Regions from separate parts of the Streptomyces sp. NPDC003393 genome, predicted to be linked through region 3. Evidence: riboswitches for the same ligand, from Rfam matches in the RefSeq annotation. Region 3 holds a riboswitch; each other region holds the start of a gene.
What was found. Region 3 has a riboswitch for cyclic di-AMP ahead of ACWDUZ_RS19495 (M23 family metallopeptidase). Riboswitches for the same ligand answer to the same signal wherever they lie in the genome.

Region 1 (3,267 bases), on a different contig from region 3:
GGGCCTGTACTTCACGGGCCTGCCGGCGGCGGCGTCGTACGGCCCGGTGATGCGCTTCGTGTGCGGCACGGAGTTCGCCTCGCCACGGCTGGCCCGTCATCTGGCGACGGCCCACGGCTGAGCATTCGCGGACGGCGGAGGCGAGTTGGAGGGGGGTGACCCGGTGCAGCGAGGGCCGAACGGGGTCGTCCGGTTCCGGTGGGGCCGGGGGTGCGGCGGATCCGTATTCTCTGATCATGCCCGCTCCCCTTGCACCTGCCCTCATCGCCACCGACCTGGACGGAACGCTGCTGCGCGGCGACGACTCCGTGTCCGAACGGACCGTGGCCGCGCTCGCGCGGGCCGAGGCGGCCGGTGCCCGGCACCTCGTCGTGACCGGCCGGCCGGCGCCGAGGGTCCGGGCGCTGCTGAAGGCGCTGGGCTCCACGGGCCTCGCGGTGTGCGGGCAGGGGGCGCAGCTCTACGACGCCGGGACCGACCGTCTGCTGTGGTCGGTCACGCTGGACACGGAGACGGCGGAGACCGCGCTCGGCAAGATCGAGGCCGAGGTGGGAGAGGTGTACGCCGCCGTCGACCAGGACGGGGCGGACGGGCTCACGCTCATCGAGCCGGGATACCGGATGCCGCATCCGACCCTGCCGGCGTGGCGGGTCGAGCGGCGCGAGGAGCTGTGGCAGGCGCCGATCAGCAAGGTGCTGCTGCGCCATCCAGTGCTGTCCGACGACGAGTTGGCCGAGGTGGCCCGTGGCGCGGTCGGCTCGCTCGCCACGGTCACCATGTCGGGGCCCGGGACCGTCGAACTCCAGCCCTGCGGCATCACCAAGGCGACCGGACTGGCGCTGGCCGCCGAGCGTCTGGGGCTCGGCCGGCACAGCGCCCTGGCCTTCGGTGACATGCCGAACGACATCCCCATGTTCCAGTGGGCCGCCCGGGGCGTGGCCATGGCCAACGCCCATCCCGAGCTGAAGGCGGTGGCCGACGAGGTCACCTCGTCGAACGAGGACGACGGCATCGCCGTCGTCCTCGAGCGGTTGTTCCCCCAGGGCCTGTCCGACGATTCCGATCGGACAGGCCCTGGCGAACGGGTGGGGCGACCGATCAGTACGCGCTGAAGACGTTGTCGATCGAGCCGTACCGGTCGGCCGCGTAGTTGCAGGCGGCCGTGATGTTCGCGACCGGGTCGTAGATGTCGAACGAGGTGCCGTCCACGTGGTACGCGTTGAAGGTCGGCTGGATGACCTGCAGCAGGCCCTTGGAGGGAATGCCCTTGGCGGCGTTGGAGTCCCACAGGTTGATGGCCCGCGGGTTGCCGGACGACTCGCGCATCACATTGCGGTAGATGCCGTGGTAGCTGCCCGGAATGCCCTTTTTGTGCATGATTGCGAGGGACTCGCGGATCCAGCCGTCGAGGTTGTTCGAATGGGCCACCGTGCTCACGGCCGCGGTGGTGCTCTTGGCCGGAGTGGCGGCGGAGGCGCTGGTCGCGCCGATGAGCGGCAGAGCGAGGACGGCCGCACCCGCGCCGCCGGCGACGAGGGTGCGAACGAGACGGGTGGTGCGGGTGCGGCGCTGGACCTGAGCGGACATGCGGATTCCTCTCCTACGCCTGCGAGGTGAGCTGTCGGGTTCGGGCGGGGAGGTGCCCGGCCGCGTCCCGTGGGACGTGGCTTCACCCCGAGCCGTTCCGGCGCGACGTACAACGCTCCGGCCCGGCGACTTACCTGGGTCCCCCGCTCCTGCCATGAGTGGTTCAGTCGATGGGCATCGGGCGGCGGCAGGATTCGGCGTCCGCTCGATGGACCGGGAACGTATGCGACAGCACATGTCCGGAACAAGTGCTCGGTTTGCGGATCGTCCTAGTTGACCTTGATCTGTGGCATATGGGGTGCTTGATCCTTTGCTATCGCCAAGGGTCAACTGGCATGCGGGGGAAGGGAAGGCGAGAAGACGGGCCGCACGGAGGGTCGAGGGCCCGGCGTGACCCAACTCACGGAATTATGGAGAGAGGAGCAATTACGGCCAAACGGGATTGAGATGACAATAGGGTTAAATCGGGCCATGGAGTGTTCGGGCATGATGGTCGTCACTTCGCGTGACGTCATGGCCTGTGCGTACGTGTACACCTGTGCGCATGTGTGCGAGTGAAGGCGGCCCGGGGTAGGGAGAGATGAGTCGCTAAATATATGCTCATGTGTGGTGATAAGCGGTCATATCGGGCGTGATCCGATAGTGCCTGGCCTGTAGCGGTGGGCGCCATCGGTGATCGAAACGTGACCGGATACGCTGACTTGAGTGATGGCAGCGACCTATCGACAAACCGTGTAAGCGCCAGCAGACACCAGCAGACAGGAGACCCCTCGTGACCGTCGTCGGGCCGTTCGGGCTGAGCGTGCGGGACCAGGCTCTCGAAGCCGATGTCCAGGCCGGATTGGCGGCTGTCGAGGAAGGGCTGATCGAGGCCACCAAGAGCGAGGTCCCCTTCATCACGGAGGCCGCGCAGCACCTGGTCAAGGCGGGCGGGAAGCGTTTCCGACCGCTGCTCGTGATGCTGGCGGCGCAGTTCGGTGACCCGTACGCGCCGGGGGTCGTGCCCGCGGCCGTGGTGGTGGAACTGACCCACCTGGCCACGCTCTACCACGACGACGTGATGGACGAGGCCGCCGTGCGGCGCGGGGTGGCCAGCGCGAACACCCGCTGGGGCAACTCCGTCGCCGTCCTCACCGGTGACTTCCTGTTCGCCCGGGCCTCCCAGATCCTCGCCGACCTCGGGCCCGAGGCGGTCCGCGTGCAGGCACTGGCGTTCGAGCGGCTGGTCACCGGGCAGATCCTGGAGACGGCGGGGCCGCAGGACGGACGGGATCCGGTCGACCACTACCTGGACGTGCTGGGCGGCAAGACGGGGTCGCTGGTGGCCGTCTCGTGCCGGTTCGGCGCGATGATGTCCGGCGCCGACGAGACCGTCGTGGACGTGCTGACGCAGTACGGCGAGCGGCTGGGTGTCGCGTTCCAGCTGGCCGACGACGTGCTGGACATCGCCTCCGACTCGCACGAGTCGGGCAAGACCCCGGGGACGGACCTGCGGGAGGGCATTCCGACCCTGCCGGTGCTGAGGCTGCGCGAGCGCGCACAGCGGCTGGGCCTGTCCGAGGACCTCGCGCTGTGCGAGCTGCTGGACTCCGACCTCAGTGACGACGCACGGCACGCGGAGGCGCTCGCGGCGCTGCGGGTGCACCCGGCCCTGGAGCAGGCCCGTCGGGACACCGTGCG
Region 2 (3,267 bases), on a different contig from region 3:
TCGTCGTGCTCGCCGCCGCCGACCGCGACCCGGAGCGGTTCGCCGACCCGGACACCTTGGACCTCGGCCGGCGCGACAACCAGCACCTGGGGTACGGGCACGGCATCCACTACTGCCTCGGCGCCCCGCTGGCGCGCCTGGAGGGCCAGACCGCCCTCGCCACGCTCCTCACCCGGCTTCCCGACCTCCGACTCGACGCCGAACCGGACGACTTGCGCCGGCGTGGCGGACTCATCATGCGGGGACTGCGGACGCTGCCCGTGCGCTTCACCCCGGCAGAGCGTGGCCTCCCACCGGCAGAACGGCGTTGACGGAAGCAAAGGTGACACACGTTCAACTGTGTGATCTTCACGTGATCTGCGCGGCATGAACTTGTGACGGAGGATCCTCAGCCGATACGTTCACGCATCAGCGTGGCGTACGAGCATCACCCGTCACGTCGGTATCTGTTGTCGCCGAAAGGTCCTTGCATGCTCTCCGGGAACGGCCGTCACCGTCGCCCCCGTCAGGCTCCGGCCCTCTTCGTCACCGCCGGAGTGACCGGCTCCGCCATCGCCATCCCGCTCCTCGGCGCCACCGGCGCGCACGCGGCCGACGGCACTACGTGGGACAAGGTGGCCCAGTGCGAGACGGGCGGCTCCTGGAGCGCCGACAACGGCAACGGCTACTACGGCGGTCTGCAGCTGACCCAGGACGACTGGGAGGAGTACGGCGGCCTCGACTTCGCCCCGAGCGCCGACCAGGCCAGCCGGTCCCAGCAGATAGCCGTGGCCGAGAAGATCCTCGCCGACCGGGGCCCCGGCGCCTGGCCCACCTGCGGCCTGCTCTCCGGGCTCACCAAGGACACCGGTGCCGCGAAGGTCGACACGGGTCTTGGCTACGACTCGTCCTCGAGGTCCGGTTCCTCCCGCTCCTCCGGTGCGTCCCACTCGTCGCATGCGTCGGGATCGTCGGAGTCGAGTGATGCATCCGGCACGTCCGGATCGTCCGATGTGAGTGACCCCGGGCTCGATGACTCGTCGCGGAACAACGGCAACTCCGGTTCGTCCTCGTCCGATTCGGACGCCGGCCTCGGTGCCGGATCCTCCTCTTCGGGCGATTCGTCCTCCGCATCCCCCGTGAATCCGTCCGACGCGCCCTCGCGGTCCGGCGAGCAGGGCGGCGCCCCCGAGTCCGGTGCGACTCCCGGGTCCGGCACGGAGGGTGTCGCGACGCCCGAAGCGTCGCCTTCGACCGCACCCGACCGGGACGACTCGGACAACTACCGGCAGAGTGTCGGATCTTCGGCTCTCGTCGACACCGGGGCCCTGGGCACCGGCCGGCACCGCGGCGGCAGCGCCGCCGAGGACCTGACGGAGAGCGCGGCCGGCGGCCGGCACGCCTCCCGGGGCGACGGCGGCGCGCACACCGCCTCCGCCGACTCCTACACCGTCCGCGCCGGCGACTCGCTCGCCTCCATCGCCGACTCCCTTGACGTCCACGGCGGGTGGCACGCCCTCTACGACGCCAACGAGGCGGCCATCGGCTCCGACCCGAACCGCATCGTCGCCGGTCAGAGCCTGGATGTCCCGGTCGAAAGCGCCCAGAACTAGCAGGAGTTCACGTCACACTTCGTACTGAATGTCCCATTCGGTGAAAGTGTGGGATGAGTCTCAGAAGCCGTGATCGTCTTTGAAATCCCGTCGATCTCGTGTCTACGGTCATGACCGCTCGCCACCGCGAGCCCCGGCTGCCGCCACGCCGAATCCTGCCGGCGGCCGCACGGGAACAGTCGTCGCGTCGAGCGCCGTAGGCAGGAGCGGGGGACCCAAGGTAAGTGCCGCAGCGGGCAGTTCGCCCGAGCGGCTTGGGGTGTAGCCGTGCCTCTTCGAGGGCACGGCCGGGCAACTCAACCGGCCCGAACCCGACAGCTCACCTCGCAGGCGTCGGTGAGGGGATCCATCCATGCTGTTTTCCGGCAAGGGCAAGCACCGTCGTTCCTCCAAGGCCACCCGCGCCATCGCACTCGCCGGTGTCGCCTCCGCCGCCGTCGCCGGCCCGCTGATGGCGGCCGGCAACGCTTCCGCCGCCACCGCCTCCGAGTGGGACGCGGTCGCCCGGTGCGAGTCCGGCGGCAACTGGTCCATCAACACCGGCAACGGCTTCTACGGCGGCCTGCAGTTCACGAACTCCACCTGGGCCGCGTTCGGCGGCACCGCCTACGCCCCGCGCGCCGACCTGGCCTCCAAGGCGCAGCAGATAGCCGTCGCCGAGAAGGTGCTGGCGGGTCAGGGCAAGGGCGCCTGGCCGGTGTGCGGCAAGGGCCTGTCGAGCACCCCCTACAGCGGTGCCACCGCCCCCGCCGGCAGCGCCGCCAAGAGCACCGCGCCCAAGAGCACCACCACCCGCTCCACCGAGCAGCAGGCGGCCGACCGCTCCGCCACGCGTCCGGCCCCGAAGAAGACCGTCACCACCCCGGCCGGCAAGAAGGTCGAGAAGGGTGACGGCGAGTACAAGGTGGTCTCCGGTGACACGCTCAGCTCCATCGCCGCCGAGCACCACGTCAAGGGCGGCTGGGAGAAGCTGTTCCAGCTGAACAAGGACATCGTCGAGGACGCGGACCTCATCTTCCCCGGCCAGCAGCTGCACCTGAAGTAGGCGGCGCGGGCCGCGGGTCCGCTCCCCTCCCGCGGGCTCCCCGTCCCGTGGGTCCCGTCCCCCCAGTCCCCCCGCCCCGGCGCGTGTTCCCCCGTACGCGCCGGGGCGGGGCCCTTTTCGCCGGCGGTTTCCCTCGACTTTCCGCAACTGCTCCCTCCTTTTGTTCCGGTGTGGAACAATGTGGCCGTCACCCTGTCCACGGGACGGTCGGTCGGACGGCCGGGGCCCGGGGACGGTTAGGCTCTAGTCGCAAGGCTCACAAGCCCCGCACTTTCAGCGTCACATCCACGAAGGAGATGCTCGTGCCGTCCATCGACGTCGTCGTAGCCCGGGAAATCCTGGACTCCCGAGGCAACCCCACGGTCGAGGTCGAGGTCGGCCTCGACGACGGCAGCACGGGTCGTGCCGCCGTTCCGTCCGGCGCCTCGACGGGTGCCTTCGAGGCCATCGAGCTGCGCGACGGGGACCCCAACCGCTACCAGGGCAAGGGCGTCGAGAAGGCCGTCCTCGCCGTCATCGAGCAGATCGGCCCGGAGCTCGTCGGCTACGACGCCACCGAGCAGCGTCTGATCGACCAGGCCATGTTCGACCTGGACGCCACCGACAACAAGGGCTCCCTCGGGGCCAACG
Region 3 (3,267 bases):
CCGGTCCGGGGTGGCGCGGTTTCGCCCTTTCCCACTCATCTCGAAAGACCGATCCCGCAACACACCGAGCGAAATTCCGGCAGACCGGAATGCCACTCACGGAAAAGGGCAAGGAAAAATACCCCCTGCTGAACAGCCCTTCTTGTATACGGCCGCCGCGTTAATTCCGTGCACCCGACGTGTTTACGGGACGTTGCGAAGTCCTCACGCGATGGGCGGCGCTCGCGCGCTCGGCGTGCACGGCGGTCAGTGCCCGCGCGCGCTCGCCGTCGCCGCGCGCCACCGCGTCGGCGATGGCGCCGTGCTCGGCCCAGGACTTCACGGGGTCGGCCGGGACCGGCACCGAGTACATCCAGGCGATCTTGTGCCGCAACTGGGTCAGCATGGTGGTGAGCGCCGGGCTGCCGCAGGCCTGGGTGAGCGTCTCGTGGAACCAGCTCCCCAGGGACCGCAGTTCCTCGCCGCCGCCGCTCCCCGCCCGCTCCTGCCCCAGCCTGACCAGCCCCCGCAGCACCTTCAGGTGGGCCTCCGTGCGCCGCTGGGCGGCCCGGAACGCGGCCAGCGGTTCCAGCAGGAGCCGCATCTCCAGCAGGTCGGCCGCCTCCTGCTCGGTCGGCTCCGCCACGCACGCCCCGGCGTGCCGCCGGGTCACCACGAAGCCCTCGGCCTCCAAGGTGCGCAGGGCTTCGCGCACGGGGACCCGCGAGACGCCGTAGCGGCGGGCGAGGACCTCCTCGGTGAGCCGGCTGCCGCGCTCATGGACTCCGGCGACGATGTCGTCCCGGATCGCCGTGCACACCGAGTGCGCCGGAATACGCATGACCGACCTCCGCCTGAATCCCGCCGGAATCCCCGTCTGTGCGCCGCACCGGACGCCCGTTGCGACTGTATTCCAGTGAACGGCAATTTCCGACGGCAGGCCGGAATCCAGCCACATTTTTTGGACAGCGATCCACCTGGAACGCCGAAAGCCCCGGCCTCACCGGCCGGGGCTTTCGGACAGGACCACGTGGGTCGCTCAGACGTTCACACCGTGCCGGCGGAGGTAGAGAATCGGGTTGATGTCGGAGCCGTACTCCGGAGTGGTGCGTGCCTCGAAGTGGAGATGCGGTCCGGTGACGTTGCCGGTCGCGCCGGACAGGCCTATCTGCTGGCCCGGGACGACCTGCTGGCCCACCGAGACGCCGATGGAGGACAGATGGCCGTACTGGGTGTACAGGCCGTCGGCCATCCTGATCACGACCTGGTTGCCGTAGGCCCCGCCCCAGCCGGCCTGGACGACGGTCCCGCGGCCGACGGCGTGCACGGAGGTGCCGCTCGCGGCATGGAAGTCGACGCCGGTGTGGGAACCGGACGACCACAGGGAGCCGCCGGTCCTGTAACCGGTGGAGACGTACGAGCCGGCGATCGGCGACACGAAGGCGTTGAGGCGCCTGCGCTCGGCCTCGCGGGCGGCGCGCTCCTTGGCCTCGCGCTCCTTCTTCGCCAGCTCGGCCGCCTTCTTGCGCGCGGCCTCGGCCTTCTTGCGCGCGGCCTCCTCGGCCTTCTTGTGCTCGGCGGCCTTCCGCTGGGCGGTGGCCTGGGCATCGATCTTCGCCGCGACGCTGTCACCGATGGTGACGACCGGGGTCAGGCCGGTCTCCTCGGGGGCGGGACCCTCGGCGGCCAGGGCCGGTGTGGCGGCGAGAGTGCCGAGGACTCCGGTGGTGGTGAGTGCCGCGGCACCCACCGCGCAAGCGGTGGTGCGGTGCATGCGGCTGGGGCGGCGATGCTTCCCGGTGGCGCGCGTGAACGCCATGCAGACGCTGGTCCTTTCCTTCCCTCTCGCCTACCGGGTTAGCTGACGGGTTCGGAGCAGGAAGGTCTCCTACGGACCCCTCGCTGCGCGCGGGTGTCCGATTCACCCCAGGGACTGGGTGGGTCCCCGGCTCCCCTGGCTCGCGCCGTACGGGGACTCGGCGATGGCTGTCCGGTGCCGCGGGTGCGGCGCACTGCCCGACGAACAGCCGGACCGACGCTAGAGGGGAGCTTGGTCACTTCCCAAACCGATTCGGACTTTTGTAGCGCATGCCACAGGGCAGACAGGCAACCTCTACCCCAATTCGGACATCGCAGGGCCCCGGTGACGCTTCGGTCACCAGGGCCCCACGCGCGCGTGCCTCGCGCCCGTGCCGGACGGAGTCGCCGCGGATCGCTACTCGGCCGTGACGACGCTCACCTGCCCGATGCCCAGAGCCTCCACGGGCTCCTTGATCTGCGCCGCGTCACCGACCAGGATCGTCACCAGCCGGTCCACCGGGAAGGCGCGGACGACCGCCGCGGTGGCCTCCACCGTGCCGGTGGCGACGAGCTGCTGATAGAGCGTCGCCTGGTAGTCGTCGGGCAGGTGCTGCTCGACCTGGTCGGCCAGCGTGCTCGCCACGGCGGCGGCCGTCTCGTACTTGAGCGGCGCCACACCGACGAGGTTCTGCACGGCGACGTCCCGCTCGGCGTCCGTGAGGCCCTCGGCGGCGAGCTTGCGCAGCACCGTGAAGAGGTCGTCCAGGGCCGGAGCGGTGTTCGGCGTGTCGACCGAGCCGCTGATCGCGAGCATCGCGGCGCCCGAGCCGTCGGGCGCCGAGCGCAGCACCTGACCGAAGGACCGCACACCGTAGGTGTAGCCCTTCTCCTCGCGCAGGACGCGGTCCAGACGGGAGGTGAGGGTCCCGCCGAGGCAGTAGGTGCCGAGCACCTGGGACGGCCACACACGGTCGTGCCGGTCGGGTCCGATGCGACCGATGAGCAGCTGCGTCTGGACCGCTCCGGGACGGTCCACGATGACCACCCGGCCGGTGTCGTCGGCGTGCACCGCCGGCACGGGCCGCGGCTTGGCCGGCGAGCCGGTCCAGGCGCCCAGGGTCTGGCCGAGCAGCTCGTCGAGGTCGATGCCGGTGAGGTCGCCGACGACCACGGCGGTGGCCGTGGAGGGGCGGACGTGCCGGTCGTAGAAGGCGCGCACGGCCGCCGCGTCGATGCCGCGGACGGTCTCCTCGGTGCCCTGGCGCGGGCGCGACATGCGCGCGGTGGCCGGGAACAGCTCCTTGGAGAGCTCCATGGCGGCGCGACGGGAGGGGTTGGCCAGCTCGTGCGGGATCTCGTCGAGCCGGTTGCGCACCAGCCGCTCGACCTCGGAGTCGGCGAACGCCGGCGCCCTGAGGGCGTCGGCCAGCAGGCCGAGGCCCTTGGCCAGACGGGAGGCGGGGACCTCCAGGCTCAGTCGTACGCCGG

Region 1: another riboswitch for cyclic di-AMP. It lies ahead of ACWDUZ_RS13335 (transglycosylase SLT domain-containing protein); the one in region 3 lies ahead of ACWDUZ_RS19495 (M23 family metallopeptidase).
Region 2: another riboswitch for cyclic di-AMP. It lies ahead of ACWDUZ_RS06285 (transglycosylase family protein); the one in region 3 lies ahead of ACWDUZ_RS19495 (M23 family metallopeptidase).

The regions. Positions count from the first base shown of each region.
Region 1 covers NZ_JBSFRB010000010.1:109,235-112,501, forward strand. Annotated here, with positions in the region: gene ACWDUZ_RS13325 (FAD-dependent oxidoreductase) at 1-121, shown strand, start outside; gene ACWDUZ_RS13330 (HAD family hydrolase) at 237-1,112, shown strand; gene ACWDUZ_RS13335 (transglycosylase SLT domain-containing protein) at 1,099-1,587, opposite strand; cyclic di-AMP (ydaO/yuaA leader) riboswitch at 1,591-1,767, opposite strand; gene ACWDUZ_RS13340 (polyprenyl synthetase family protein) at 2,360-3,267, shown strand, end outside.
Region 2 covers NZ_JBSFRB010000004.1:200,797-204,063, forward strand. Annotated here, with positions in the region: gene ACWDUZ_RS06275 (cytochrome P450 family protein) at 1-311, shown strand, start outside; gene ACWDUZ_RS06280 (transglycosylase family protein) at 471-1,592, shown strand; cyclic di-AMP (ydaO/yuaA leader) riboswitch at 1,775-1,940, shown strand; gene ACWDUZ_RS06285 (transglycosylase family protein) at 1,945-2,637, shown strand; gene eno (phosphopyruvate hydratase) at 2,934-3,267, shown strand, end outside.
Region 3 covers NZ_JBSFRB010000018.1:116,666-119,932, reverse strand. Annotated here, with positions in the region: gene ACWDUZ_RS19500 (GntR family transcriptional regulator) at 161-820, opposite strand; gene ACWDUZ_RS19495 (M23 family metallopeptidase) at 1,019-1,798, opposite strand; cyclic di-AMP (ydaO/yuaA leader) riboswitch at 1,811-1,971, opposite strand; gene ACWDUZ_RS19490 (M16 family metallopeptidase) at 2,195-3,267, opposite strand, start outside.